4 regions of the Halobacillus sp. H74 genome follow, and region 2 is predicted to be linked to each of the others. Evidence: riboswitches for the same ligand, from Rfam matches in the RefSeq annotation. Region 2 holds a riboswitch; each other region holds the start of a gene.

Region 1 (7,275 bases), on a different contig from region 2:
GAATTTCTGCCAATGACATTTAACAATATTCCAGAACGTGGCGTATTAGAATAGGGAGTGACTGTATGAGTGATCGATATAACAAAGAAAACGAAAATGTCCATACGGATTTTGCGGAGCGGATGACCTATGGGGAATACTTGAATTTGGATGAGTTGCTAGCAGCGCAAAACCGTCTCTCCTCCCATCATGATGAAATGCTTTTCATCATTATCCACCAAGTGAGTGAACTGTGGATGAAGCTGACTTTGCACGAACTTTATGCAGCCATTGATGCCATACGTCAGAATGAGCTCCAACCAGCATTTAAAATGCTGGCAAGGGTCTCTAGCATCCAAAAGCAAATCATTCAAGCTTGGGATGTATTATCGACTCTGACGCCGGCAGAATATATGGAATTCCGTGACCAGTTGGGCCAAGCCTCAGGTTTCCAATCTTATCAATATCGAATGATTGAATTTGCTTTAGGTTATAAGACCCCTCATGTATTGAAGATTTATAAAAAGAATCCTGAGTTACATAAACAATTGGAGGATTCTTTTGAATCTCCGAGCATTTATGATGCTACGATTGAAAAACTCTCTGAAGCAGGTTTTAATATAAACCCTGATCTTATCGGACGTGATTATACGCAAGCATATGAGTATGATGCCTCTGTTGAAGCGGCGTGGGCTAAGGTTTATAAAAATGTCGATCAGTATTGGGAGTTATACCAGTTGGCGGAAAAGTTAGTAGATATAGAAGATAGTCTGCAACAGTGGCGCTTCAGACATATGAAGACAGTCGAAAGGATCATCGGACACAAAAAAGGGACAGGTGGATCCTCTGGTGTCGGTTATTTGAAAAAAGTTCTGGACCACCGTTTTTTCCCGGAATTATGGGACGTCCGTACACATGTTTAATAGACAGAAAAAACTGAATATAACTATTTCGTTAAGTCATTGTTACATTTATGTTACGATAGGTTGTGTGAATTTAAGATAAAGAGGGAAAAAATTTATGAAGCAACCTATTTTATATATGTTACTGTTTACCGTTTTGCTATCAACGGGCTGTTCGTTCATAGCAAGTGCTAATAAAGATTCAGAAGAAACTGCATCGTCAGAGTCTGCTGTCTATAAGGTAACGATGGAAACCGACATCGTAGAATATGATGAATTTCATATCACTATACATTATCCCCAGACACCCAACAATCAAATGAACCAAACCATCGTTGACTATGTGAATCAACAAAAAACATACTTTAAACAAGAAAGTTATAACAGTATTCAAGAAGGACAGTCTAATGAGTCGCATGAATTGCATATCGACTTTGAGGTTCTCCACCAAAACCAACGATTTTTCGTAGTGAGATTCAAAGAAACGATGGATATCGGTAAGGACAATCCGATTACTGATCAAACCATTATGAATTTTGACAAAAAGAACGGAAAACGTCTTGAAGTTGGTGAATTGTTCAAGGATGATGTTTACTACGTGGATCGACTGTCTGAACTCACAATAGAAAAACTTGAAAAAGACGTCGAACAGGGAACAGTAGAGAATTCCGTTAAAATACAGCCAAAGCCTGAAAACTACAAACATGTCGCTCTATCTGGAGAAGGATTAGTCATTTATTTTAATAAGGATAAGCGATTACCATCCAGCATTAATCTAGAGCTTGAAGAGGTTTCCAGTATGATGCGTTCGGAGTATGCAGAAGCGATAGGGGAACTTTCAAATGCGAAATCAAAATCTTCAACTCCTGAATCTGCATCTTCAACAGTTACCGTTGAGGATTCCATCGATGGGGATTTGGATGGAAAGAAGCGGGCAGCTATCACATTTGATGATGGACCTCACCCTAAAGTGACTGCAGAAATCCTTAATCTTTTAGACAAATATGAAGCAAAAGCGACTTTCTTCATGATTGGAAAAAGAGTCAGTTATTATCCAGAGGTGGCACGTGACGTGGCAGACCGCGGTCATGAAATAGGTAACCATACATGGAATCACCCGCGGTTAAACAGATTGACTTCTGAGCAAGTCGACAATCAAATTGAATCGACACAAAAAATAATCAAACAAGTGACTGGCAAAGAGGTAGGGCTGATCAGATTACCGTTTGGTGAAGAACCTCCGCTGGATTATAAAAACCAACTGGATGCGGTTCCTTGGACTATATATTCTGAAGGTTGGAAGGACAAAGAAGCTTTGGAAATCTCTCAGGAGATCCTTTCACAAGTAGAAGATGGTTCTATTATTTTACTTCATGAGTTGAATAATAAAACTCCAGAAACACTTGAGCTGATTTTAAAGAATCTGAAACATGAAGGATATGATTTGGTTCCTGTGAGTAAATTAGAACAAGATAAATAGAAGAGGCAGAGATAAAAGAATTTTTCCACTAGAAAACCCGAACGAAATTTCGTTCGGGTTTTCTATATGAAGCAATAAATGCATACGCCGCTCCGGCAACATACTTCGTTTTCCCAGTGTCAGTTATCGTTTTGTCCCGACATCTTTGTTTAGTCACATTAACTCTCAGAAGCCCTTTGCTGTGGCAAAAGTACCACTCCAAAGGTTTGCTTAAGATGGTCTGGGGGGTGAACAAGGCGCATGCGCTTTTAATCTCACTTATTTTATTTTTGGAATAGTTTGTTGTGGATCCAATTTCCCCAGCGGTTGAATTCAACAAGAAATCCATCATGCCCATAGTCTGTGTCCACATGATGATGCTCAGCTCGAGGCGGGTATTCAGCGAAATGGCTGATTAAGGCACAAGGATAGAGAAGATCATGTTCAAAGCTGATGGTATATAAATCTGCTTCGTATTTTTCGGCTGCTGTCTTCCAACCTTCCCTCCCTCGGCCGATATCATGATTATTCATAGCTTGAAGGAGATAAAGATAACTGTTGGCATCGAAGTGTTCTTTAATTTTATCCCCTTGGTGATCCAGGTAGGATTGAATGTTATATGAAGTTTCAGCATTGTGAGAGCGTGCAAACCTTTTCTGGAAAAGTGTACTGCTTCTATAGGTGACCATACCTGTCATCCGGGCAATTTCGAAACCTTGCAGCTGGTCATTCGATTCATAATAGCCTTCTTTGAACTGCGGGTCGGTTTGTATGGCGCGTGCCCCGATGTGATTGAAGGCAATGCCATAATCACTTAAATAGGGAGTAGCAGCCAGGATGAACAACTGCTTCATGTAACCTGGATAAAGAAGCCCCCATTCATATGTTTGCATTCCACCAAGAGAACCACCGGCGACGGCCTGGACTTCTTTGACACCTAATTTTTGCAGAGCTTGGTATTGGGCGTGAACCATATCACGTATCGTAACGTCAGGGAAGCTCTGGCGGTATTTTCTCCCTGTTTCAGGATTGATACTAGCAGGGCCGGTAGAGCCGTGACAGCCTCCTAATACATTGAATGTAATGACTTGAAAATGTTTGGTGTCTATTGGACAACCATCTCCGATCAATCCTGCCCACCAGCCTGGTTCTTCGTCTGATCCCACCGCAATTTGGTTACCTGTCAAGGCGTGACATACGAGGATGACAGGGGCCCCTTGAGGACCATAACGTTCATAAGCAAGCTCAACATGCTTCAAATGTTCACCAGATTCAAAAGTGAAAGGTCCGATGGCTATAGAACTGCTTGTAAGTGGTTGGCTGGTGGGGTTCTTCAATGACATATTTGATGCCTCCTTTCTTTTTATACAGATACCAGAGTAGTTGTAATGTCTTTCCCTGATTGAATAGTGATGATGGCTTCGTATAGATTCAACCCAGAGAAAATATAATCACTTTCGCTTTTATAAGGTTTTTGTGACCAGATGAGGGAAGGGTGTATAGAATCAGCTATTTGAAGGATTTCCTCATCGAGACGGTCCACGTACACAATATCCACTGGTGAAGTTAAATCAACTACATCTTCTACTTGTTGTAATGGAATAACTTTGAAGCCTAACCTTTCTAATTTCTTTTCTTCGTTTCCATGACTTTTGTCAGAAGATTGGATGATAGCAATCACCTTTTGACGTATTTCTCCATTCGATCTAGACAGAGAAGAGACAAGAATTTTTTCTGCGAGATTTTTTGCAGTACCATAAGGCTGGCTATATCCTGTCGCGTGCTCTATTGCACAATCGAGGTCGTGTATCAAATCTTCCACAGACTCTAGTCCTACAGACAAACGTACAAGTTCCTCTTTTACACCTGATTTTTGTAAGTTTTCTTCACTCAACTGCTGGTGAGTGGTTGATGCTGGATGGATAATCAATGATTTGGCATCGCCGACATTTGCGACATGGGACCAAATGGTAGTATGATCAATTAATTTACGTCCTGCTTCGCGGTCCCCTTTAATACCGAAAACAACAATCGAACCATATCCATAGTTGAAATATTTCTCAGCTAGCTGATGGGTCGGGTGATCGGTTAGGCCAGGATAGTTGACCCATTCAACCCCCTTGTGATTCTTCAAGTACTCTGCGACTTCAAGTGCCTGATCAGCGTGTTTTTTAATACGTAAATGAAGGGTTTCTAATCCTTGTAGCAATAAAAAGGCATTCTGAGGGCTGAGGCATGCACCGAGGTCACGTAACAGCTGAACACGAAGCTTGATTGCAAAACCAGCAGGCCCGACATCTATACCGAAACGAATGCCGTTATAACTTTCATCAGGTTCTGTAAAACCAGGGAATTTATCATGGTTCCAATCAAAGCGGCCGCTATCGACAATTACTCCGCCTATTGTAGTACCATGACCCCCGATCCATTTTGTAGCTGAATGAATAACAATATCCGCGCCCCAGGCGATTGGTTTACATACATAAGGAGTTGCAAATGTATTATCGATAATTAATGGGATATGGTGGGCGTTAGCTACATCTGCAACACCTTCGATATCCAACACATCGAGGCTAGGGTTTCCGATCGTTTCAGCAAAAATTGCCTTTGTATTCGGGGTGATTGCTTTATTGAATGCTTCGGAATCGTTCCCATCAACAAAATGGACATTTATACCATAACGAGGGAGTGTATGGACGAATAAGTTGTAGGTCCCGCCGTAAAGGTTGGTTGAGGTAACGATATCGTCACCGGCATGAGCCACATTCAAGATGGCCATGGTGATGGCAGACATCCCGGATGCCGTGGCTACTGCTGCTGCTCCATCTTCCAATAGGGCGATGCGTTGTTCAAATACATCCACTGTAGGATTTCCGATCCTTGTATAGATATTACCTGGTTCCGCTAAAGAGAAAAGGTTCTGGGCATGTGTTGTGTCGTTAAACACGTAAGAGGTGGTCTGATAAATCGGCACTGCCCTTGAACCTGTAGTGGGGTCGGGCTCTTGGCCACCATGAAGCAATTGGGTTTCAGCACCGTACGTATGGAAAGGTCGTGTCATCGAAAATTCCTCCTTGATTGAAAGTAGTTCTAGGAATCCTCAGGGGTGATGGAAGGAAATAAGAAAAGCCCTCTTCTGTTTAATAAGAAGAGGGCTTTATTTATAATATACCTCCCCTTATCTTTCAGATCATCTGACCTGTAGGATGTAGCACCTTTTCAAGGATTGCCTTGAAGGTTGCCGGGCGTCGTAGGGCCTAGTCCCTCTGCCGCTCTAGATAAGAGTTGTTTCTATTCGATTAGTCTGACTTGTTTGAAATTATAAATGGACGCTGTAATATTGTCAAACTATTTTTGCAATTACCTTCACGTTTGAATTTCTTCAACAATGGGAAATGTCTATTAAGTCAATAATGAAGGAGTGAAGATTTATGAAACAATATAGTGTTGTACCTAATAAAGATGTAACTGGATGGTTTGTGAAAATTGAGGATGTCGCTCCGACAGATGAATATGATGAGCGCGATACAGCTGTGGAGAAGGCTGAAGCGATCGCTAAGGAGAACAAGCCGAGTAAGCTTTCTATCTTAGATCAAAACCATGAGGTAGAAGAGGAACGAACTTATTAAGTTGAAAACTCCCCGTTGTGGGAGTTTTTTTATTTGGGAAAAAACAGTAAGCTTATCTTATCATTGTGAACGAAGACCGCTTCACTATTCAGGTATCCTTCGTTAAGATGGTAATAATAGAAAAAGAATGATTAAGGGTGAGTGCACGGATGGATGATCGTTTTGATGTAATTATAGTCGGAGCTCGAGTGGCGGGTTCTAGTTTAGCGATATTATTAGGACAAATAGGAAAGAAAGTATTGCTCATAGATAAAGCTGATTTTCCAAGTGATACATTATCAACACACTATATGTCGCATACAGAGTTTTTGAATGAGCTGGGTGTGCTGGATCGTTTAGAGCAATCAGGCTTACGCAAAGTCCGTCGTATGCGTACATATATCGGGGCGAGCTTTGTAGAAGGGCCTCGCTTTTCCTATACAATTATTCCAAAACGCGACCAGCTGGATTATGTTTTGATAGAAAAAGCAAAAGAATATCCGAATATCACTGTCATGCCCAAAAGTCCTGCTCGAGGATTATTGTGGGAAGGGAACAAAGTGGGTGGATTGCAAATCGGTAAGGGAAGTAACACTTTCCATGTACATAGTGATTTAGTCGTGGGGGCAGATGGAAAGAATTCAAATATTGCCCATTGGGTCAATGCAGAAAAGTACAAGCAAACAGACCCCATTCGCCCTGTTCTTTACGGTTATTATGAAGGAATACAGCCTTTGAGTGAACCTACGACCGAAATTTTCTTGCATGAAGGGAGAATCGGCTTCCTTTTTCCCATGGAGGAAGGGCGGGATTGTCTAGGATTGGAAATTCACCCGGAAGAATTCAAAACAATGATGAAAGATCCTGAAAAGAAATTTGAAGAAATTTATCAACAGCATTATGGAATGGAGAAGCGTATGGAGTCAGCCCGTTTGCAAGGGAAAATCATCGGGACACCCGGTATGCCAAACTTTTTCAGGGAAGCTTATGGAAAGGGATGGGCTCTGATTGGCGATGCCGGTCATAGTAAAGACCCCAGCACGGGTCTCGGTATCAATGATGCCTTCATGCAATCCTTTTACTTAGTTGAAGCTGTCAGACAGGTGGATCACGGACAAGATTGGGCTGAAGCAATGGCATCTTTTGTGAAAAAAAGAGATGAGCAGCTCCTCCCTGGATTTCAATTGACACTTGAATACATTCAATCACTAAGGAAGTGGACAACAAATGAAGTGGCTTTATTCCAATCTATCGCCGCTAACCCGATGGCATGGAATAAGCTGGCCCCGAATGTAGGAAAACATCTAGCAGAAGATACGAAAGATTT
Region 2 (7,275 bases):
CTTTGGCCAGCTTAGAGACAGCTCTGATATCCGTGATTTTTAATGTCGGATTGGATGGGGTCTCAATGTAGACAAGCTTTGTATTCGGCCGTATGGACGTCGCTACAGCATGCAGGTCGGTCATATCTACAAATGTGTGATCGATTCCAAACCTTTGAAGAACGTCATTGATCATGCGGAATGTCCCGCCATACACATCTTCTGAAATCACCACATGATCCCATTGAGATAGCAGCATGAAAGAAGTTGAAATGGCAGCCATTCCTGAAGCGAAAGCGAACCCGTCGGTGCCATTTTCAAGCCCGGCAATCGTATCTTCCAAAGCTTTTCGTGTCGGATTGCCAGACCGGCTGTAATCATAAGTCCCCGGATTATCAAAATCCTGTTGGTGGAACGTGGATGCTTGCTGAATCGGAACACTCACGGCTCCTGTGTGGGGGTCGAACTTGTAGTCACTGTGTAACAAACGTGTTTGCAAAGAATGATCGGTCATTGGGCTAACTCCTCCTTAGGTAATTGACTCAGTGTCTGATCGAGGTCGTGCAATAAGTCATCGATATGCTCAATTCCTACAGAAAAACGTAACAGCCGGTTGCATACTCCGTAACTGACCCGGATTTCTTCAGGAATATCCGCGTGGGTTTGAGAAGCCGGATAAGTGATGAAACTTTCCACGCCTCCTAAACTTTCTGCAAAGCTGATAAGGTTTAAGTTTCGTAAAAAAGGGTCGATCCAGGCTTCAGACTTAAGCCTGAAAGAAACCATTCCGCCTTTACCTGGATAAAAGATTTCTGTAATGGCAGGGTGCTTTTCAAGGTGCTGGACGACAGCTTTTGCATTGCTTTCATGTTGTCTCATCCTCAGCGGGAGTGTCTTCATTCCCCTCATTACCAGCCAAGAATCGAAAGGGGAGAGGACGGCCCCGGACGTATTTTGATGGAAGGCGAGTTTTTCGTTCACTTCCTGACCTTTACTGACCAGTAATCCTGCCAGTACGTCATTATGGCCGGCTAAATATTTTGTAGCGCTATGGATCACCACATCCGCTCCTTCTTCAATAGGCTTTTGCAGCATTGGAGTGTAGAGGGTGTTGTCTACAAGAAGGAGTAAGTCATGCGCTTTTGCAAATGATGAGATTTCCTGGATATCAGCTGTGTGCATCAATGGATTTGTAGGTGTTTCAATATAAACAGCCTTGGTTCTACTATTTATATAGTTTTTGAGATTTTGTAATTGATTGCTGTCACAGTAGTGAAAGACAATCCCATAACGTTCATGTACGTGTTCAAAAAGACGGAAGGTACCTCCATATAAATCTTCAGAAACAAGGATTTCATCGCCTTGTTTGAAAAGGGAGAGAGCTGTCTGTATCGCGGCCATTCCAGAGCTGAAAGCGAACCCCGCTTCTCCGTTTTCAATATCGGCGATAGATGATTCGAGTATTTTCCTTGTCGGGTTACCTGTTCTGGTGTAGTCAAACCCTGTGGATTCACCAAGCCCTGGGTGACGGTAAGGGGTGGAAAAATAGACGGGCGGGTTGATCGCCCCCGTCGGTTCCTCTCGTTGATTGCCAGTTTGGACGAATTTCGTATCAGTATGTGGACACATATGGATGCTCCTTTTCGCTTCATGTTTATAGTTGAGTCAGAGTGTTGAGCTTCTACCAATTCCCGATTGTTGAATAAGGAAGGTGGTTCCAGCTAAGGCTGTTAAATTGAATTATTCAAAAAATAAAATAAAAAAAGCCTTCTTTAAGAAGAAGACTTTGTGGTTTCGGTCCTTCTTCTTATCTTTCAAGTTGATCGACAACTTGCTGGAGTTAGCACCTTTCTGGGTATACCAGTGGTTGCTGAGGCTTCACAGGGCCAGTCCCTCTGCCTCTCTTGATAAGAAATTCAATTGTGTTTTTATTTAATGTTGCTGACTACTCTACACTACTCAGAATGTTTTGACAATATGTCAGAAGAATTTTTTTGTATAATTTTGAAAATGGTAAAAAAGCCTCCTCGTTATGAGCAGACTTTTGCTGAATCAGGGTTTTTGACACCAGCTTCAATATAAGTGCGTACGAGCTGCCATTTCCCATCTTGATTTTGAAAGGTATTGAAGAACAGGTTGGACGTTTCCAAAAGTTCACCATCGAGTCTTATCGATACCCAGAATGAGGCAAGCCATTCATTTTGATTCAATGGAATGATCGTGTTATCGGTATAGATCCAATCCATGTCCTTGTCGGCAAAATAATCAAAAGCCTGGCGCCACCCCTCAATGGAATCATTATAATGGTAATCAACAATTTCACCACTACGGATTTCCCTTGCTTTCAATTCTTTAGAGATTGTCTCCTTTAAGAAGTCCAAATCCTGCCGACGTGCTTTTTCTTTGAATTTTTTAAAGAACTCTTCAAATGTCATATGTGGAATCCCCCTTATTTGAATTAACATTCAATAAGGAAGTGGGGATGCCTTCCAATCAATGACAAATTCCTAAATTGAATGCGACAGTTTTCAACTGGATAGCTATGGTTCCAAGCCAGAAAATGTGGGTAGTGAATGCGATACTGTACCACATTCTCCTTTTAGTTATACGGTTCCTTTGTTTGAACATGTAGGTAATTAAAGGAACTGTAAGCAAAGAGAAGAAAGTAGTCAAACCGAGCATTCCTTGGTAATCTCTCATCCAAATAAATTCATTGAAGAGCGGAACGATGATAGTAGGAGTATAGATGACAGAAAGGAAGTAGGAGCCCATTGCCCAGGAGACGATCATAAAAATAAGACTTAGGAATAGGGGGAAGGATTTCATAAGATGTTCTCCTCGTTTAACATTATTCCGATAAGTTCACTCGGGTTAATGTTATCCTACGTTTGAAAACCGAAAATGTCAATCTTATCCGTACTGTTTTAGGTGTGCTTTTTTCTTTTTCAAATACACGTCATCTTCACGGGCTTTTATCCATTTCTCTTCAAAAATGCACGCGGATTCAGCTTTTTCTTCATTGATGTCCCGCTTCCTGATTTCACCGTGATCATCGTATTTTTTTCCGCCTTTATAGTTGGCATACCTGCGCGCACGTGTGTACCCCATTTGCAAAAATTTCCGCGCCATGTCCATGCCGACGAAATCATTTTCTTCTTTATACCCTAGAAACATTTGATGAATTTTCTCAGAGGACTCCTTTGCGATTTCAGGTGTTTTGAATCTCCAATGGGGGAGGATCTCACTTTTATAGGGTTCCACAAGTAAAACACCTTGTTCTCCTCTGCCGACTCGGTATTTTTCCGGATTTATCCGAAAGTCGGTATTTTCAAAATCGATATCGTAATTAAAAGGCATATTCCGTTCACCTTCCATCCGTGTTCTCAAGACCAAACATATTCAGTTCCAAGTCCTGTGAAAGTTTTTTGATTAAAGCACCGCCTGCTGTGCTATTGCCTTTTTCATCAATAGCCGGTGCTACTATGCCGACACCCATATTTCCTGGGATTGTACCGATGATGCTTCCAGAAACTCCGCTTTTACAAGGGAAACCCGCTTCGACCGCATAATGACCGGAAGAGTTGTACATGCCAGAAGACATCATGATCGCTTTGACTGTACGCAGATGGTGTGCGGGAATTAACCGTTCATCACTTTCCGGATTGTAACCCCCCTTAGCGAGGAATAGGCCGACACGGGCGAAATCCTCACAGCGCATCATGACGGAATTCATCCGGTAGTAAAGGTCGAGAGCTTCTTCTACATTAGTAACTAACGTTCCGGTACTTTGCATGAAATAGGCAAGGGAACGGTTTCGCGCACCATTTGCTTTTTCCGATTTATAAACTTCTTCACTTATTTCCAACTGATCGTGATTCGTGATTTTCCGAAGAAAGTTCATATATCGCTCAAATCGTGTCTCAACGTCTTTTCCTTTGATGAGCGCCGCCACTGCAATTGCTCCCGCATTGATCATCGGATTGAATGGTTTGCTCGTATCGTAGGATTCAAGTTGGCTGATGGAGTTGAAAAAGTCGCCCATCGGCTCCATTCCAACTGTTTGAAACACCCGGTCTTTTCCAAAGTCTTGCAAGGCGAGCATCAACCCGATGATTTTCGAAGTGCTCTGCATCGGGACATACTGTTTTGTATCCCCAGCAGCATAGCATTCGCCATTTGTCGTAATGATAGAGACGCCTAGATGATCTTTTATGGTTTCATCGTATTCGGGGATATTCATGTTGACGTTCCCGTTAGCGGCATAGGGCCTGCTGTCTTCAATGGCTTCCTCCAGGTATTCATTAGTCAATTCCTGCATTGTTTCTCTCCTTTATTTTGGTCTGGAATATCTTGGCGTAAAATCACTTTAAAGGTTTACTTGAATACCTCGCAGTGGCAAGCCACTTGCTTATTGTCCTGTATGAATAGGTAGTAGTATGTACCCTTTTGGAAGGTACGTGTAACTTTCATAACAAAAGCAGCAAACCTCTTCTGGGTTTGCTGCTTTGGGGGAACTATAACATTCCATTCATCCCGTGAAGAAAAACCACTTCAAGGTATGAATGTTCTTAAGCTTGTCGAGGCTGCCCAAGGCGCTTCCACATTTGAATCATTCTTGTTTCAAGTAACGGCGGTCTTTCAGGAAGAGTCGCCAGAAAAGGATGAATGCAGGAATCAAAATTCCAAATCCTGCTCCATAGACGATCAACATTTGATAGAAAATGTCCGGGCTTGTAAATCCGTCTTCCACCGTCAAATCAGGATAGATTAAATATGGAAGGTGAGCCGATCCGTAAGCATAGATAGCGACAGCATATTGAAGAATGATGCAGATGACTGCCATCCGCGCCTGTCCCCGCTGCCTGTCCTTTTTTTTGATAAACAGAAAAGCATAGCCGATCAAAAAGAACAAAAGCGAGAAACCGAACAACAGCCAATTTTCTTGGATGTTTTCAACAACCCATGAGGCTTCTGAAGGGAATGTTCCAATTGTCAACATTGCCACGGCTATACTCACTGGCCCCAGCCAAATGGCATGTTTTCGAAACGTGTGATATGCGCTCCAATCATCTGCTTCTTTTGCATAATCCATCAAAAAAACGGCTGAAATGAACAGCTCTGTTGAGAGTCCGAATGCGATGTGCATATACAGGGTGGGATGTGTGAGAAGCTCCACGTATTGTAAGCGCGGGTACTCGTTTTCAAAGCTGACGAAACCTCCAAGGGTAATAGGTAAAATACTGACGAGTAAGGCGGGGATGATCAAACCAGTGCATCCTGAAGTGATCCTCAATGTATCTTTATATTTATCAGCATGGTGCTGGAAGACCATGAATGTTGTCCGAACCGTCAGTAAAAGTAGGACAAGGGCGACCGGCACTAAGAGGATGCTGCCTAACAACGTCGTTGCAAAGGGGAAAAACATGACTACGGATACCACGAAAATAACAAGGAAAACGTTCGTCACTTCCCATGTCGGGGAGAGAAATCGGTTAGCGATTTGCGAAGCACCTGTCTCGTTGTTTTTGCCATAAATCATTCCCCAAAACCCTGCCCCGAAATCCAGGGAGCCCAGAATCGCGTACACGAAAAGTAAACTCCATAATATGGTGATGGCTAAAGTAGATGCTTCCATAGACGTCTGTCCTTTCTCAGTTGGTCTGGGAACTCAAATCATTGCTCACGGGGTTCCGTTTGAAGTAGTACTTCATGACAAATCCGGTGACAAATAATAGCGTAATATAAAGAGTCATGAACAAATAGAAGAGGAAGCCCACACTATTTGATTTAGTGGCGGCATCTTCTGTACGCAGTACGTCGTTGATTGTCCAGGGCTGTCGTCCGATACAGCTGAAACACCAGCCGGCTTCAATCGCGATCATTGCAAGTGGACCACTGACGACAAGGGTAGCGAGTAACCAGTTCGGCAGCTCTTTTTTTAAGATAAGCTTCCAAAACAGGGCTGTAAATGCCACGAGAATCAGTACAGAACCGATGCCGACCATCACATTGAAAAGGATGTGTATATAAAGGGGAGGCCATAGTTCTTCTGGATATTCATTCAAACCGATCACTTCTGTATCAAACCGGTCACCCGCTAAAAAACTCAATCCAGAGGGGACCTCGACAGCGTATTTGACCCGCCGATCCTCAAGGGAGGTATATCCGCCTATGGAAAGAGGAGCGTAGCGGGTCGTTTCGAACAGTCCTTCAGCAGCTGCTAATTTACGAGGGTTATATTCGTGCAGCATCTGGGCCGTTTCATGACCATTGATCGCTGTCGCCAAAGACATCAATGCACCGAAATATAAAGCGATCGTGAGCGCTTTTTTATGATAATTACGCTCTGCTATGGAGATTCTTCTTTTCATTAGCCTTAGCGCCGCTATGGAAGCAACCAAAAATGCTACTGTCATATAGGCGGAAAGAGTCACATGGACAGCTGTGACCCCGAAGCTTGGGTTGAAGAAAGCCGCCCACGTATTGACGTCCGTCACTTCCCCGTCAGGAGTGATTGAGAAGCCGGCAGGGGTGTTCATCCAAGCGTGAACGTCTGTGATAAGGATGGCCGAAGCGGTCGCTCCCAGCGCTACAGAAATGATGCTGATCAAACGCAGGGTGGGTGGAAGGCGATCGGCAGCATACAGATAGATGGACATGAAGACCGCTTCGATAAGGAAGGCAAAGATCTCCATTTGAAAAGGCAGGGCAATGACTTGACCGACAATCTCCATGAAATCCGGAAATAAAAGGGAGATCATCACACCGACAATGGTTCCTGATGCAATAGACACAGCTAGCAAAATAGCAAAACCTTTCGTCCATCGTTTCGCCATCAAAGCGTAATCTGAATCTTTTTTAATCATGTGCATGACTTCTGCTATGATGATCATGACAGGTAACCCGACACCGATAGTAGCATAAATGATATGGAAGCCGAGAGAAGTTCCAAACAGGGCGCGGGCCATAACAACGATATCCATGGATTTCCACCTCACTAGCAAATTCAATACCTAGCTTATTTTTCCTATGTGAAGTGGGATTATACTTGATCAGGAATCTTTTTGGGCGAGGACCATCCATTCGTCAATCGAGAAACTTTCAATACAGTCTTCCTTTTCGGTGATAGAGAAGTATGTCTTGAACGTATTTGGTGCTTGGCGCATAAGGATTTCCACTGCCTGATGCTCCTCTGTGGCAGAAAGAATCCGCGTCACCCATTCTCTGAAAGGGAGCCGTTTTTTTCTAGAAAGTTGTTTATTTATCGTAAGGTTATGTTTCTCTAAATAGTTTTGC
Region 3 (7,275 bases), on a different contig from region 2:
TTTCCAGCTGATGGAACAAGCTCATCCAGAAGTGCGAAAAGTCGTTATCAAGCTATAATCACTCAAAAGTAGCTATGAATGATGGAGAAGGAGTGAAGAATGTATGAAAATGACTATGCGTTGGTTCGGGGAAGGAAACGACCGTGTTTCATTAGAAGATATTAAGCAAATCCCAGGTGTCGAGGGTGTCGTCTGGTCCTTGCATGATGTCCCTGCCGGCGAAGAATGGCCGATGGATAAAATCAAAGAAGTTGAAGCGCAGGCGGATAAACATGGTTTTAATATCGACGTTGTAGAAAGTGTCAACGTTCATGAAGATATTAAGCTCGGTCTTCCTACAAGAGACCAATATATAGATAACTATATTAAGACAATAGAAAAGCTTGCAAAGGTTGGTGTGAAGGTTATCTGTTATAACTTCATGCCTGTGTTCGATTGGACGCGGACGAATTTGTTCGAAGAAATGGATGATGGATCGACCGCACTTTTCTTTGAGAAGGAAAAGATTGAAAACATCGATCCTATTGAGCTTGTAAATAGTATATCGGAAAATTCCGCCTATACGATGCCAGGCTGGGAACCTGAACGACTCGAGCATCTGGCTGACTTGTTTGAACAGTATAAGGATGTGACAGAAGAAGATTTATGGGCGAATTTACAATACTTCTTAGAAAGAATCATACCTGTCGCGAAAGAAAACGACATTAAAATGGGGATTCATCCGGATGATCCACCTTTCTCTGTTTTTGGATTGCCAAGAATCATTACGAACAAAGAAAATTTGCAGCGATTCTTGAACCTTGTAGATGATCCATACAATGGCTTGACTCTATGCAGCGGTTCCCTCGGAGCCAATCCGAATAACAATGTACCTGACATGGTGCGTGAATTCGCGGATAGAGTTCACTTTGCCCATATAAGAAATGTGAAAATCTATGAAAACGGGGACTTTATCGAAACCTCCCACAGGACAAAAGATGGATCAGTCGATATTTACGATGTAGTGAGGGCCTATCATGAAAAAGGGTTCAATGGTTATGCACGACCTGATCATGGCCGTCATATTTGGGGAGAGGAGTGTCGTCCAGGGTATGGACTCTATGACAGAGGTTTAGGAGTTATGTATTTGTGGGGCATATGGGACTCCTTGGAAAGATATGAAGGAAAGGACAATGTCTAATGATACTCAATGAGAATTTGAAAGGTAAAGTAGCTGTCGTAACGGGCGGTAGCGGTGTCCTTTGTGGAGAAATGGCAAGAGAACTGGGCAGACAAGGAGTAAAGGTGGCTGTCTTGAATCGCAGTATCGAATCAGGAAAACAAGTAGAGCAGGACATTAGGTCAGAAGGCGGCACAGCATTGGCATTGTCTTGTGATGTCCTTGATATCAAAAGTGTCCGGCAGGCAGAAGAGAGAATTACGGAGGAGCTTGGAGTTTGCGATATTCTCATTAACGGTGCTGGTGGCAACCATCCTGATGGTACGACAGCGAACGAAACCTTGAAGGAAGAGGATCTCGATAAAGCGGATTTATCCACTTTTTTTGATATGACGACAGAAGGGTTTCAGTTTGTCTTCAACCTCAACCTAGTCGGAACGTTTATACCAACGCAAGTATTTTCGAAAAGAATGATCAACCGCGAAGGGGCGACGATTATCAATATGTCCTCAATGAGTGCTCCCTCTCCAATGACAAAGGTCCCTGCTTACAGTGCAGCGAAAGCAGGTATTGATAATTTCACCCAGTGGCTGGCCGTACATATGGCGGACGTTGGCATCAGAGTGAACGCAATTGCTCCCGGTTTCTTTCTTACTGATCAAAACCGGGCGTTACTAACCAATGAAGATGGTTCATTGACAGAGCGTGCTCATAAAATCATCAGCCAAACCCCTAAGCAACGCTTTGGAAAACCTGAAGACTTGCTTGGAACTTTAATCTGGCTGGCTGATGACGAGATGTCTGGTTTTGTCACAGGTATCACGGTCCCTGTGGATGGTGGATTCCTCGCGTATTCCGGTGTGTAAAAAATAGATTAAAGGAAGGAGGAAGATATCATGAATAGAAATCTTTTCGACCACATGTTATCTTCAGGTATTGTTGCTGTCATCAGAAAAGTGGATCCAGCTAAGGTGAAGCCTCTTGTTCAGGCATTTATCGACGGGGGAGTGACAGGAATAGAGATTACGATGGATTCGGAGGATGCCCTGCGGGTCATTACGGAAGTGAAAGAGGAGTTTGAAGAGAAAGCAGTCATCGGTGCTGGGACGGTAATGAATAAGGAACAGGCAGAAAAGGCGATTTCAGCAGGTGCTGACTTTATATTTGCTCCGATTTTATGTAAAGAGACAGTCGAATACACAAAAGAACAGGGGGTTATTATGATCCCTGGCGTATTTACTCCCACTGAAATGCACCTTGCAGATCAATGGGGAGCGGATATGGTGAAGGTTTTCCCTGCCAATGTGCTTGGGCCGAAGTTCCTGAAGGATGTCAGCGGACCTTTAAGCCACATCCAAATGATGCCAACTGGAGGCGTCAATCTTAATAATCTTCAATCCTTCATGGAGGCTGGTGCGGTAGCTGCGGGAATAGGAGGTTCTCTCGTTAATAAATCGTTGATCGAACGTGAGAATTGGACAGAACTTCAAGAACTGGCAGAGCAATATGTGGAGAAAGCGGGCTTAGTCAAGGTGTAAGGGAAAATGCCTTATCATCTCTCCAAGTTATAGGGGGCTCATGGCAAGACAGCCGCATCCTCGTTTCTAACCTTGATAACTGAATAGGGGGAATAAGTGGATGGAGTCGCCCTTCACTTGTATACTCTAATAATAGGTGGGCTAACCGAATTTATTATACGGAATATATTTAAAGATATGGAGAGTTCAAATGAAAACGGTGACTATTTCCGATGTTGCTACACACGCAAAGGTATCAAAGAGCACAGTTTCTCAATATTTAAATAAACGATATGACTATATGGGTGAAAAGACGAAACAGAGAATTGAACTAGCAATTGAAGAATTGGGTTATCAACCTAATATTGTTGCACGAAGCCTTAAGCAGAAATCTACAAAGACGATCGGAGTGATTGTAGCAAATATTCTACACAACTTCACAACAGAAGTAACAAGGGCGATTGAGGATGTATGTATCAGTTCTGACTATCACACCATCATATGTAACGCAGATGATGACCCTGAAAAAGAAAAGCATTATATCGAAATGCTACGAGCGAAACAAGTAGATGGGCTGATCATCTTTCCTACAGGTGATAACAGAGGATTATATGAAAAAATGCTCAAGGATCGCTACCCTGTCATCTTTTTAGACCGTAAAGTGGAAGATATTCCTATTTCATCAATCTTATTAGATAATGAGATGGCTTCAGGCCTGGCTGTAGAACACTTCGTTCAAAAAGGTTACAGTCGTATCGGCATGATAACCACTTCTATCATCAATCACATCACGCCGAGGTTAGAACGTATTCAGGGTTATGAAAAAGCCATTCATAAAGAAGGGCTTCCTTTTGTTGAAGAGTATGTGAAAAGTGCGGAGCCTACGAATATCCAGCGGGTGCTTGAAGAGTTATTGGACTTAGAAGAACCTCCTGAAGCAATCCTCGCCGGAAATGACCTTGTATTGATCGAAATATTGAAATACGCAAAACAAAACGGTATGAAAATTCCTGAAGACCTGGCTGTCATTGGTATTGATGATGTTTCTTTTGCCAGCTTCTACACACCAGCGATTACAACGGTGGCCCAACCAACATTTGAAATAGGAAAGATGGGGGCCGAAGCTTTACTGGATAAGATCAGGAATAACAAAGTAGAAGATGAACTTCTAAATTACAGATTCGATCCCCATTTAATGGTCAGGGACTCAGTTTAGAGAAAACATATGAGGTGTTAGGTTGAATTTGCAATAACAGAGATAACGAATTATTTTTGTTTGAAGAAAAATTCCGAGATGACAGTAGCTGGAGGAATTAATCCACATTACCGCAGGTTTCAGCGTAACCCCCGACAACGTCATGGTAGGAATGGTGATCATAAAGCACGGAATCCTGTCTGTCATTGCTTCCAAATGAAAGGAGAGATAGAGGACCTATGAAGCACATCATCCAAACCGTCTCCTGTCCACGGCCACTCGTATTTTCGTTTCAGGCGAAGGACGATCTGGTTTGATGGGGAAAGCTTTCGCTATGCGGTTGATGCATAGTGGGTATGAAATTTACGTAACAGGAGAAACGATTACACCAAGTATTGAAAAAGATGATTTATTAATTATTATTTCGGGATCAGGAGCCACCTCATCACTTCTTCAATATGCTGGATCTGACCGATTTCCATGTCAATAAACCGACGACGCATCTGAGGGCTCCCTTTGACAAGATTGAGAAAATAATAGAGCGCTAAGTGAATATACTCTTGTGTGAATTTTTCCGGGGATAAAGATCATAGTTCAGAATAATTTGTCAATTTCTGGTTCTTCCTGTATAGTAGACTTTAAAATCAAATACATTGTTTCTTATCCAGAAAGGTGGAGGGACTGGCCCGGTGAAACCTTAGCAGCAGACTTTCGATAGTACTGTGCTAATTCCAGAAGCGATTTGCTTGGAGATAAGAAGAGAAAATGATTCGTATTCCATTCAGCCCCTCTTCTTATATAGAAGAGGGGTTATTTTGTTTCATGTGAAATCACAAATCATAAGGAAGGCGGGGATAAGCCCATGTCAGTATCAACAGAAAGAAATGTGAAGAGACAACCATTCAAAGGAGATCATGTCGGCAGCTTTTTACGTCCTGAACGTCTGAAACAAGCACGCGCAAAGCAGGAGAGAGGAGAGATTACAGAACAGGAATTAAGAAAGATTGAAGATGAAGAGATTATTAAATTAGTAGAAAAGCAAAAGGAAGCGGGCTTGAAAGCTGTAACGGACGGAGATTTCCGGCGCAGCTGGTGGCACTTCGACTTTCTTGAAGGACTGGATGGGGTCGAAGGGTTTGAGGCTGAGCGCGGATTGAAATTTGATGGGGTGGAAACGAAAGCGCGCGGAATCAAAGTGACAGGGAAAGTGGGTTTCACCGATCATGATATGATAGAACACTTTCGTTTTCTGAAAAAGAACGCAGGGGACGCGGTCGCCAAATTAACGATCCCAAGCCCTAATATGCTTTTATTCCGAGCGGAAAGGGAAGAGGGTATTTATGAAAGTGATGAAGCCCTTGTCGATGACCTGATAGCTGCCTACCAAGGGTTCATACAGAAAATTTATGAGGAAGGATGCCGCTATCTTCAGCTTGATGATACATCATGGACGACTTTCTTTTCTGAAGAAGGACGCACATCCATCGAAGAGAAGGGAAAAAATCCAGAGGAAGTGGCAGAACTGTGTGCACGTGCCATCAATGAGGCGATAGCAAACAGACCAGCGGACATGCTCATCACAATGCATATCTGCCGGGGGAATTTCCGTTCCACCTTTATGACAAGCGGCAGTTATGAGGCGCTTTCTGAAACGATTTTCGGAGGATTGGATGTCGATGGACTGTTCCTTGAATTTGACGATGAGCGCTCCGGAGGTTTCGAACCCCTTCGTCATGTCCGGCGTCCAGACCTTTCGATCGTTCTCGGCTTGATCACCTCCAAATTCGGTGATTTGGAAGATCCGGAACGAGTGAAAGCGCGTATTTTGGAAGCGTCCGATTATGTAGCAATGGACCAATTGTGTTTGAGCCCTCAATGTGGATTCGCATCAACGGAAGAAGGAAATGAAATTACTGAACAACAGCAATGGGGTAAAGTACGTCATGTGGTGAACATTGCCGACGAAGTGTGGAATGAAGGGTAAATAATGTTTTAATAACCTTCCAGCCGGCTACACATAGAATGTACCGTTAATTGGTAGATGATTTATTTTTCTATAGTTGGTTATGCAACTATAGGTTTTCTCAAAGGAGGAATAGATTCATGAAATCACTAGAGAATGCACTGAAACATAAAGTAGGACTAGGTACCGCACCTTTAGGTAATATGTTCCGGGACGTGCCGGAAGAAGAAGCGCAGAAAACAATCCAAACCGCTTGGGACCAGGGAGTGCGCTATTTTGATACCGCCCCTTTTTATGGCGCTGGTTTAGCAGAGATCCGGGTAGGTGAAGTGTTATCAAAATATAATCGTGATGACTATGTGATAAGCACAAAAGTAGGTCGTTATATGACTGAAGAAACAGAAGAGAATGAAGGTCTGTTCGAACATGGCCGTAACAATCAAGTCATCACAGATTACACGGAAGTAGCAACGAAAAGGTCGATCGAACAGAGTCTGGAACGTCTACAAACCGACCGTTTGGACATGGTCTTCGTTCATGATGTTTCTCCAGATTTCCATGGTGATGCATGGACCGAAAAGTTTGAACAAGCTAGAAAAGGAGCTTTCCGCGTGCTGTCCCGTCTTCGGGAAGAAGGTGTCATCCGTGCCTGGGGACTAGGTGTCAATACGACAGAACCGATTGAACGTGCGATGGATCTGGAGGACACAAAACCGGATATCTGTTTATCTGCTACGCAATATACCCTTTTACAACACGAACAAGCATTACAGGGTATGATGGCAAAGGCTGAAGAAAACGATGTGGACATTGTGGTCGGAAGCCCTTATAACTCCGGGGTACTGCTTGGCGGTGATCATTATAACTATGAAAAAGCGGGCGATGACATTATTAATCATGTCAATCAACTGAAGGAAATCGGTGAAAAATACAATGTTCCGTTGAAAGCAGCTGCTCTTCAATTCTCAACAGCTCACCCGGCGGTCAAGTCAGTGATTCCTGGTTCCACACGTCCGGACAGAATTAAAGAAGACCTAGAAATGATCCAAATGGACATTCCGAAAGATTTCTGGAATGAACTTGTGGACAAGGGCTTTGTTTCAGCTGAGGCTCCTCTGCCGCAATAAGAATTGAATAGTAAAAGCAATCGAGTATGAAATCGCTGGGATTTCATACTCGATTTTTTGTGTGGAGAAGATGGATTTTATTGCTTTCCCTCATAATATTACGGCTCCCTTTCAGCTGTATGTATGGGAATTGTTAAAGATTTGACAGTCGTAATGTATTTCTTTATAATTCGAAATATGTCGAATTATAATAATGAAAACTTAAACAAATTCAGCGAGATTTTCAAAGCCCTATCCAATGTTCACCGGCTGAATGTTTTTCTATATTTAGCTGAACACTGTACTCCAGGGAAATCCAGTACCGATAAAGAGAT
Region 4 (7,275 bases), on a different contig from region 2:
TCCCCCTCTTTAAAGCACTCTTCTGTGAATTGGCTGAATTTATGAGCCACTTCCGGCATATGGTCTGAGAATACCCCTATACCTTCTTTATAATCATGTAAATATGTCTGAGTCCATGTCATATTTTTCTCTTGCATCTTTTTACCTCCTAAAAAAATAAAGTGACTGCCGTTAGTATCAACAGCAGTCACTCATTTTATCCGTTATTCTGCATCACCAGAAACAGGTACAACGGCTCCATTATACTCTTCTTTAATGAAGGTTTGGATTTCTTCAGAGCGAAGGACTTGTACCAATTGATTGAGTGCTTCATTATCTTTATCTTTGCTTTGAGCTGCTACCACATTAACATAAGGCGAATTCGTACCCTCTAGAATTATCGCATCTTCTTTTGGTGACAGGTCTGCTTCTATAGCATAGTTCGTATTAATGGCAACTAGTACATTTTCTTCACGCTTATAAACTTCTGGAAGTCCTGCAGCATCAACACCCGTATCAAATTCGATATTTTTAGGATTTTCAACGATATCATCTACCGTAGCATCCACTTTTTCAACATTCTCATCCAATTTGATCAGTCCTTCTTTTTCTAATAAGGAAAGAACTCGGCCATGAGTAGAAACAGAACGGCTCATAACAAGTGTTGTACCTTCTTCTACATCCTCCAGGTTATCATATTTTTGAGAATAAACTCCGATTGGTTCAATATGAATCCCACCAAGGTTCACGAAATCAAATCCATCATTCTCTTCTTCTTGTAATTCTAAATAAGGAATGGTTTGGAAATAGTTAGCATCAATACGTCCTTCAGCCAAATCTTTATTAGGTAAAATGTAGTCTTGATACTCCTCAATCGTTAATGTAATGCCTTTTTCTTCAAGAAGTGGTTTCGCCTCTTCCAAAACCTCCGCATGAGGAACACTCGTTGCCCCGACTTTAATTTCAGAGCTTCCTTCACTTCCTCCTTCTTCAGAACCTGAAGTATTATCTTCAGAAGAACCACAAGCAGTAAGTACAAGTACAAATAATAAGGCAAGTGCGCCTGTCCAAATATTTTTCATTTTATAAACTCTCCCTTTAATATATATTTTTTATCTTTTATCCAATTTACGGGTTGCTAAGTCCCCGATGAATTGGAAAATAAAAACAATGATAATGATGATGACAGTACACATAAACACTACATCCCAGTTACTACGCTGGAATCCATAGAAATAAGCAAAGTCACCTAAACCACCAGCTCCGATCGCGCCTGCTACAGCGGTATAACCAATCAATGCAATGGCCGTGACAGTAATCCCGGAGATTAGTGCTGGCTTTGATTCCGGCAGCAGTACTTTGAAAACGATTGTTGAGTATTTAGCCCCCATTGATTTGGCTGCTTCTACAACACCTTTATCCACTTCTTTCAATGCAATTTCTACCAGACGTGCATAAAATGGCGCTCCTCCTATGATTAAAGCTGGCAAAGCGGCTTTAGGTCCTCGAATCGTACCCATTAAGAAATCCGTAAACGGGAATAATAGCAAAATCAGAATAATAAATGGAATGGCACGAAATATGTTAACAAGCGATGCTGTGACCCAGTTCAGCATTTTATTCTGCCAGAGCCCCCCTGGACCAGATAAATAAAGTAATAAACCTAGTAATAATCCAATAACGAACGTTCCAGCAACAGAAATCAGTGTCATATAAATGGTTTCATTTGTAGCTGTTATCATGTCTTCCATTCTTACGTTCGGAAATAACTGATTAAACATGAGGATTCACCTCCACTTCTACAGAGGTCGATTCAATATACTCTATTGCTCTCTCAATTTCACTCTGTTCCCCGTCAAACTGGACGAACATTGTTCCGTACGCCCCTTTTTGGGTTTGAGTGATTTTCCCATGAAGGATATTTACATCTAACTCGAATTTTCTTGATATATCACTGATTAAAGCTTGGTTAGTACTCTCACCAACAAAGTGAAGCTTAATGATTTCACCAGTTCGATAATTATCTTTGATCAACTGCATGGAAGTTTCTTTTTCCGGATCCCCCATTACTTGGTCCACGAATCTTTTAGTGACTTTTTTTTCTGGATGTAAAAATACATCTAGTACATCACCTTGCTCAACGATTTTCCCCTGTTCCATGACAGCTACTTGGTGACAAATTTTGCGGATGACATGCATTTCATGAGTAATGAGAACAATCGTCAAGCTTAATTTTTCATTGATATCGACAAGTAAGTCTAAAATTGAATCTGTAGTCTCGGGATCCAAGGCAGAAGTAGCTTCGTCACAAAGCAGCACTTTTGGATTATTAGCCAAAGCTCTGGCGATTCCAACCCTTTGCTTTTGTCCTCCACTCAATTGTGAAGGGTATGAATTGCCGCGCCCACTCAGCCCTACAAGTTCAATCAATTCATTAACCCTTTTTTGGCGGTCTCCTTTGGATACCCCTGCAATTTCTAAAGGGAAGGATATATTATCATAGACCGTTCGTGACCATAAAAGGTTGAAATGCTGAAAAATCATCCCTATTTCTTGCCTGGCGACTCTAAGCTTCCCTTTACTTAAAGCTGTCAAATTTTGATCATCCATAGTAATACTTCCTTCAGTGGGGTCCTCCAAACGGTTCAAAAGTCGAATGAAGGTACTTTTACCAGCACCACTGTAACCTATTACTCCATAAATTTCTCCTTTGCCTATATTTAGACTTAAATCATCCACCGCTCTAACTTCTTGGTCTTTCGTATGGAAGATTTTCGATAAGCCTTCGATTGAAATCATGGTGTCTCCCTCCATTTCAAAAAAACGCCTTACTGTTATGAGAACAGAAAGGCGTTTTTGTGTCGTCTTAATATCTGTTCTCTCATCTGCCAAAGGAATTTCAACTTTGCAGGAATTGGCACCTTACCAAGTTTTCACTTGCCGGTTGCCGGGCATCACAGGGCCAGTCCCTCCGCCACTCTAGATAAGAGATTTTAGCATATTAACTTATTATTACTTTAACTCACTTTAGCATCACAAGATGGATTCTAGCACTGTGGGAATTTTGTGTCAACTATAACCCGTGGTATTTCGACAAATTTCAAAATTATTTGGATGAATGAGTGTCAAAGTATCCTTTAACAAACGACCGCAATGATATCCTCTATCAACTGAAACTAAAAAAACCCCTTCAAAATAGAAGAGATTCCCTGTCTGTCTCTTCTCATCTGTCAAAGTCTGATGACTTTGCTGGAATTAGCACCGTGCATTATTTTGCCGGTTGCTGGGCATCGTCGGGCCAGTCCCTCCGCCACTCTGGATAAGTGAAGATGTCGTTATGAAATTATAATATATGTTAGCATGGGGTTGAGAATAACGTCAAACGTTAATTTCATCTTATACAAGGAGAATGATTATGAAAGAACAAGCCCCTCATTTTGAACTCCCTTATATTACTGGAGAATCAACTTATAACCTGGAGGATGACATAGAGAAAGTTATCGTCCTGACCTTTTGGACCTCTTGGTGTCCTGATTGTGGAAAAGACCTTCCCAAGAAAGAACAGCTTTACAGTACTGTGGATCACGAAAAAGTGAAGATGGTAACTATAAATGTTTCAGGAAGGGAACGGGATGTAAAAGAAGGCGTTGAATTCGCTGAAAAGTTTTTAAATCAACCGACTCTCGTTGATGAGGGACGTATGACATATGACTTGTATGCTTGCCAGGGCGTTCCGACGACGATCATCATCGATCAACAAGGAAACATTCATGACCGCTTTGGCGATCAAGCATCCTTTTTGGATGTTGTAGAATCTCTCGGTGCCCTAATTTAGATAACATCAGCAACACCCCCTAACACATTACTATGGATTACTTTTCATATAAGGTCGTGGCAAGGGAGAGTTCAATGCATTGTCATCCGACTCCTTTTCTTTTACTCCCTTGTCAGGACTTCCCTTTATGGGGGCAGTGCAGGAAAATCATACATAACACCACTGGAAATAACTCGAGTACTTTGACTTGAATCAAAATATCAAACCAGCACTTCGACTTACAATGTCTTCTTCTTTAAAAGTCACCAACATAAAACTCCTCCCAATTCGTAATTTCGCAAGAGGAGGAGCCCTTCGTCATTTCCCGGGTAATTATTAACTTATTCTACATAGTTAGATATTTTGTCCCTCATAAATGGAACAGAATGAAATGCATAAATTTTTTCAATCACTTTTCCTTCTCTGGTCACCAAAAGGCAGGGAACACTTTTAATCTTAAAGTGCTCCATCAGTGATGGGTGAAGAGAAGCGTTCATTTCTTGGAAAATATCTTTTTCATACAAAGCTTCCAATGTGGAAAGCATTTTTTTCGCCAAGTGACAGGTACCGCAAAAAGGGCTTTGTACAAAAGTGAGTGTTATTCTATCAGCACGAATCATTTCTACGGTTTCATTAGGTACAAGTTCTTGCACAGGAGTCCTCCTAAATTAGATAAATCGGTTTTACATTGAAATGCCTGCTCAGCAAAGCTCTAGCTATCTCGGGCTCAGGGGTCGCCGCCACTTCACGAAAAGCTTTGTCAATATAAATATGTTCTGCGTGGGGGAGCTCTTCAGTTAATTGCTTACGCAACTTATAGCCTGAATCGTCTTCATCAACTAAAATATAGACAGAGCGTTCATCCAAATTAAAATCGAGAATCATTTCTTCCATGCGCTCTATTCCTAAGGTCCCATGAGTACAAATGATTTCAACTTCTTCATCCAGCACCTTTTTCAGCTTCTTCTTGTCTGTGATACCTTCTACAATGACAATACGTTCTCCATCCATCTTCATCACCTTCTATATAGAAACAGACCATGCCAAAGGGGCATGGTCTGAACATGATAAGATCAAACGCGATCATGTCAGACAAGGAAGCATATGTAGCCCTGTCTGTACAATTGCTTGTAAATTTAATAAGAATTAATCTTCATTTATCATTTCTTTATATTCTTCTGGAGACATCAATTCTTCTTTCTCAGATGAATTGCTTGGTTCAACAACCACCATCCAAGCTTTATCATACGGAGACTCGTTGACAAACTCCGGACTATCTTCTAATTCTTCGTTAATTTCTACAACTTTCCCGCTGAGAGGTGCGTACAATTCAGACACAGTTTTCACTGATTCTACACTTCCGAATGGTTCGTCTGCTTCTAATTCTTCGCCGACTTCCGGCAGCTCTACAAATACGATGTCTCCGAGTTCAGACTGAGCGAACTCAGTAATTCCAATACGGACTTTTTCTCCTTCTTCTTTCACCCATTCATGTTCTTCAGAGTAAAGCAAGTCTTTTGGTAAGCTCATTAAGAAAACCTCCACAATAATAATTATAGTTTAACAGCAATTATAAACATAAAAGCAAAAAGCTTTTATTTCCAACGTTCTGCTCACTTCGCCCAATTTTTTTCGAATTCTTCCTGGTTGAATCCAACAGTCACATATTCACCATCTGTTACAATTGGACGTTTGATCAGCATTCCATCAGAAGCGAGCCATTTGATCATATCTTCTTCACTCGCTTGTTTTATCTTTTCCTTCATATTCAGTTCTCTATACTTCTTGCCACTCGTATTAAAGAATTTCTTCACTGGTTTGCCACTCATATTTACGTAATCTTTCAACTGTTCTTCAGAAGGTGGATCATTAACGATATGTACTGATTCGTAGTCAATCTCTGCTTCATCAAACCACTTCTTCGCCTTTTTACAAGTACCACAACTCGGATACCAATAGAAGGTTACAGACATTCAACCATCCTCCTTCCAACTTGTTGTTTTATATTTTATCATACTGAAGCCGGGAATTTCATGAAAATGTATGAATCTAATATAAGAACAAATGTGTAATTTCCCTAAAGGGACAGGTAAATGCGGACAGGATGCATGAAACAAAGGAAATCAATAAGCTTAAAATCCCAGACAAAGCCCCCTAACTTCATTTACAAAGTGAAGAAGGGGGCTCTGAATGCTCAGGGTTTAAACCGTATACTTTTCTGCATTGATCAATGTTTTAGCAATCGCACGTTTTTTAGTAATCACGTTGATCGGTGTATGCCGTGTCAACTTGCGTAATGCACCCAGCATCATCCGAAGAGAATCACCAGATTCAGCAGCGATTAGTGTCTCTTTCGCATGACCTTCTATGCGATTGAACGCTTCTTGGACATATACCTGTGTATAGAGAAGTTTTTGATTATTTTTTTCTTCGCCATTTTTGTTGATGGCTTTTTCGGTACGGAGAATCGCTGATTCCATATTGTAAATTTCCCCTACGATATCAGCGATATTAACGAGCAATTCTTGTTCATTCTCAAGTTTTTCACCATATTTCTGTGCAGCCAGACCTGCGGCAAGCAATCCGATCTTCTTCGCGTTCTTCAACAAGTATTTCTCTTGTTCTAATGCTTCAATTCCTGGTTCTTCAGGCATCATGGTCATAATTTCTTCCTGTAGTGCTTGTGCTTTCTGAAGGAGAGGCAGTTCTCCTTTCATAGCTTTCTTCAATAATGTACCTGGTACAATCATACGGTTGATTTCATTCGTTCCTTCGAAGATTCTGTTGATCCGTGAATCCCGATACATTCTCTCTACTTCGTACTCAGCCATAAATCCATAGCCTCCATGGATTTGCACCGCTTCATCCACTGCAAAATCAAGTAACTCAGTACCGAACACTTTATTCAGAGAACACTCAATAGCATATTCAGCAATAACTTTCGCTACAGCAGCGCCATCCTTGAGCTCTTCATCTGAGAGTTTACCCATGCTCTGCTCAAATAACCCGACTGTCCGATACACAGAACTTTCATTTGCATAGGTATTGGCGGCTACAGACCCGATCTTCTCCTGAATAAGTGGGAAACTAGCGATTGGGGTTTTGAATTGCTTGCGTTCTTTCGCATATTTCACTGAAAGTTCTAAAGCACGTTTGGATCCGCCGACTCCTCCAATTGCAAGTTTGTATCGTCCTACATTCAGGATATTGAACGCAATCACATGGCCGCGACCGATTTCTCCCAACACATTCTCTACAGGTACTTCAGCATCTTCTAAGATCAATGTTCGAGTAGATGAGCTCTTGATTCCCATCTTCTTCTCTTCTGGACCTGTAGAAACTCCAGGGTAATCGCGTTCAATAATGAAGGCTGTGAATTTATCCCCATCTATTTTAGCGTATACGACGAACACATCAGCAAAGGCGGAGTTCGTAATCCATTGCTTTTCTCCGTTGAGAATATAATGAGTACCAGCATCATT

The links. A riboswitch is a leader RNA that binds a small molecule or an ion and turns the genes downstream of it on or off. The one in region 2 is predicted to bind S-adenosylmethionine.
Region 1: another riboswitch for S-adenosylmethionine. It lies ahead of ACTWPX_RS01110 (aminotransferase class I/II-fold pyridoxal phosphate-dependent enzyme); the one in region 2 lies ahead of ACTWPX_RS19030 (methionine biosynthesis PLP-dependent protein).
Region 3: another riboswitch for S-adenosylmethionine. It lies ahead of ACTWPX_RS02315 (5-methyltetrahydropteroyltriglutamate--homocysteine S-methyltransferase); the one in region 2 lies ahead of ACTWPX_RS19030 (methionine biosynthesis PLP-dependent protein).
Region 4: another riboswitch for S-adenosylmethionine. It lies ahead of ACTWPX_RS11785 (methionine ABC transporter ATP-binding protein); the one in region 2 lies ahead of ACTWPX_RS19030 (methionine biosynthesis PLP-dependent protein).

Annotation. Positions count from the first base shown of each region.
Region 1 covers NZ_JBQQCI010000001.1:222,422-229,696, reverse strand. Annotated here, with positions in the region: gene ACTWPX_RS01130 (DUF4166 domain-containing protein) at 1-54, shown strand, start outside; gene kynA (tryptophan 2,3-dioxygenase) at 66-902, shown strand; gene ACTWPX_RS01120 (polysaccharide deacetylase family protein) at 1,000-2,361, shown strand; gene metX (homoserine O-acetyltransferase MetX) at 2,625-3,683, opposite strand; gene ACTWPX_RS01110 (aminotransferase class I/II-fold pyridoxal phosphate-dependent enzyme) at 3,704-5,401, opposite strand; SAM riboswitch class I at 5,516-5,625, opposite strand; gene ACTWPX_RS01105 (DUF2188 domain-containing protein) at 5,772-5,969, shown strand; gene ACTWPX_RS01100 (NAD(P)/FAD-dependent oxidoreductase) at 6,119-7,275, shown strand, end outside.
Region 2 covers NZ_JBQQCI010000011.1:15,282-22,556, reverse strand. Annotated here, with positions in the region: gene metC (cystathionine beta-lyase) at 1-493, opposite strand, end outside; gene ACTWPX_RS19030 (methionine biosynthesis PLP-dependent protein) at 490-1,608, opposite strand; SAM riboswitch class I at 1,784-1,893, opposite strand; gene ACTWPX_RS19025 (flavoprotein) at 2,010-2,414, opposite strand; gene ACTWPX_RS19020 (hypothetical protein) at 2,473-2,805, opposite strand; gene ACTWPX_RS19015 (DUF4385 domain-containing protein) at 2,890-3,336, opposite strand; gene glsA (glutaminase A) at 3,344-4,297, opposite strand; gene ACTWPX_RS19005 (cytochrome d ubiquinol oxidase subunit II) at 4,589-5,614, opposite strand; gene ACTWPX_RS19000 (cytochrome ubiquinol oxidase subunit I) at 5,631-6,962, opposite strand; gene ACTWPX_RS18995 (class I SAM-dependent methyltransferase) at 7,032-7,275, opposite strand, start outside.
Region 3 covers NZ_JBQQCI010000001.1:481,339-488,613, reverse strand. Annotated here, with positions in the region: gene ACTWPX_RS02350 (zinc-binding alcohol dehydrogenase family protein) at 1-58, shown strand, start outside; gene uxuA (mannonate dehydratase) at 104-1,180, shown strand; gene ACTWPX_RS02340 (SDR family oxidoreductase) at 1,180-2,025, shown strand; gene ACTWPX_RS02335 (bifunctional 4-hydroxy-2-oxoglutarate aldolase/2-dehydro-3-deoxy-phosphogluconate aldolase) at 2,056-2,697, shown strand; gene ACTWPX_RS02330 (LacI family DNA-binding transcriptional regulator) at 2,888-3,892, shown strand; gene ACTWPX_RS02325 (hypothetical protein) at 3,990-4,124, opposite strand; partial or broken gene ACTWPX_RS02320 (SIS domain-containing protein) at 4,146-4,334, shown strand; SAM riboswitch class I at 4,529-4,630, shown strand; gene ACTWPX_RS02315 (5-methyltetrahydropteroyltriglutamate--homocysteine S-methyltransferase) at 4,734-5,855, shown strand; gene ACTWPX_RS02310 (aldo/keto reductase) at 5,975-6,961, shown strand; gene ACTWPX_RS02305 (ArsR/SmtB family transcription factor) at 7,085-7,275, shown strand, end outside.
Region 4 covers NZ_JBQQCI010000004.1:504,861-512,135, reverse strand. Annotated here, with positions in the region: gene ACTWPX_RS11800 (carboxymuconolactone decarboxylase family protein) at 1-137, opposite strand, end outside; gene ACTWPX_RS11795 (MetQ/NlpA family ABC transporter substrate-binding protein) at 204-1,061, opposite strand; gene ACTWPX_RS11790 (methionine ABC transporter permease) at 1,092-1,760, opposite strand; gene ACTWPX_RS11785 (methionine ABC transporter ATP-binding protein) at 1,753-2,778, opposite strand; SAM riboswitch class I at 2,858-2,969, opposite strand; SAM riboswitch class I at 3,200-3,305, opposite strand; gene ACTWPX_RS11780 (TlpA family protein disulfide reductase) at 3,395-3,814, shown strand; gene ACTWPX_RS11775 (thioredoxin family protein) at 4,135-4,446, opposite strand; gene ACTWPX_RS11770 (toprim domain-containing protein) at 4,457-4,804, opposite strand; gene gcvH (glycine cleavage system protein GcvH) at 4,940-5,323, opposite strand; gene ACTWPX_RS11760 (arsenate reductase family protein) at 5,407-5,766, opposite strand; gene ACTWPX_RS11755 (acyl-CoA dehydrogenase family protein) at 5,995-7,275, opposite strand, start outside.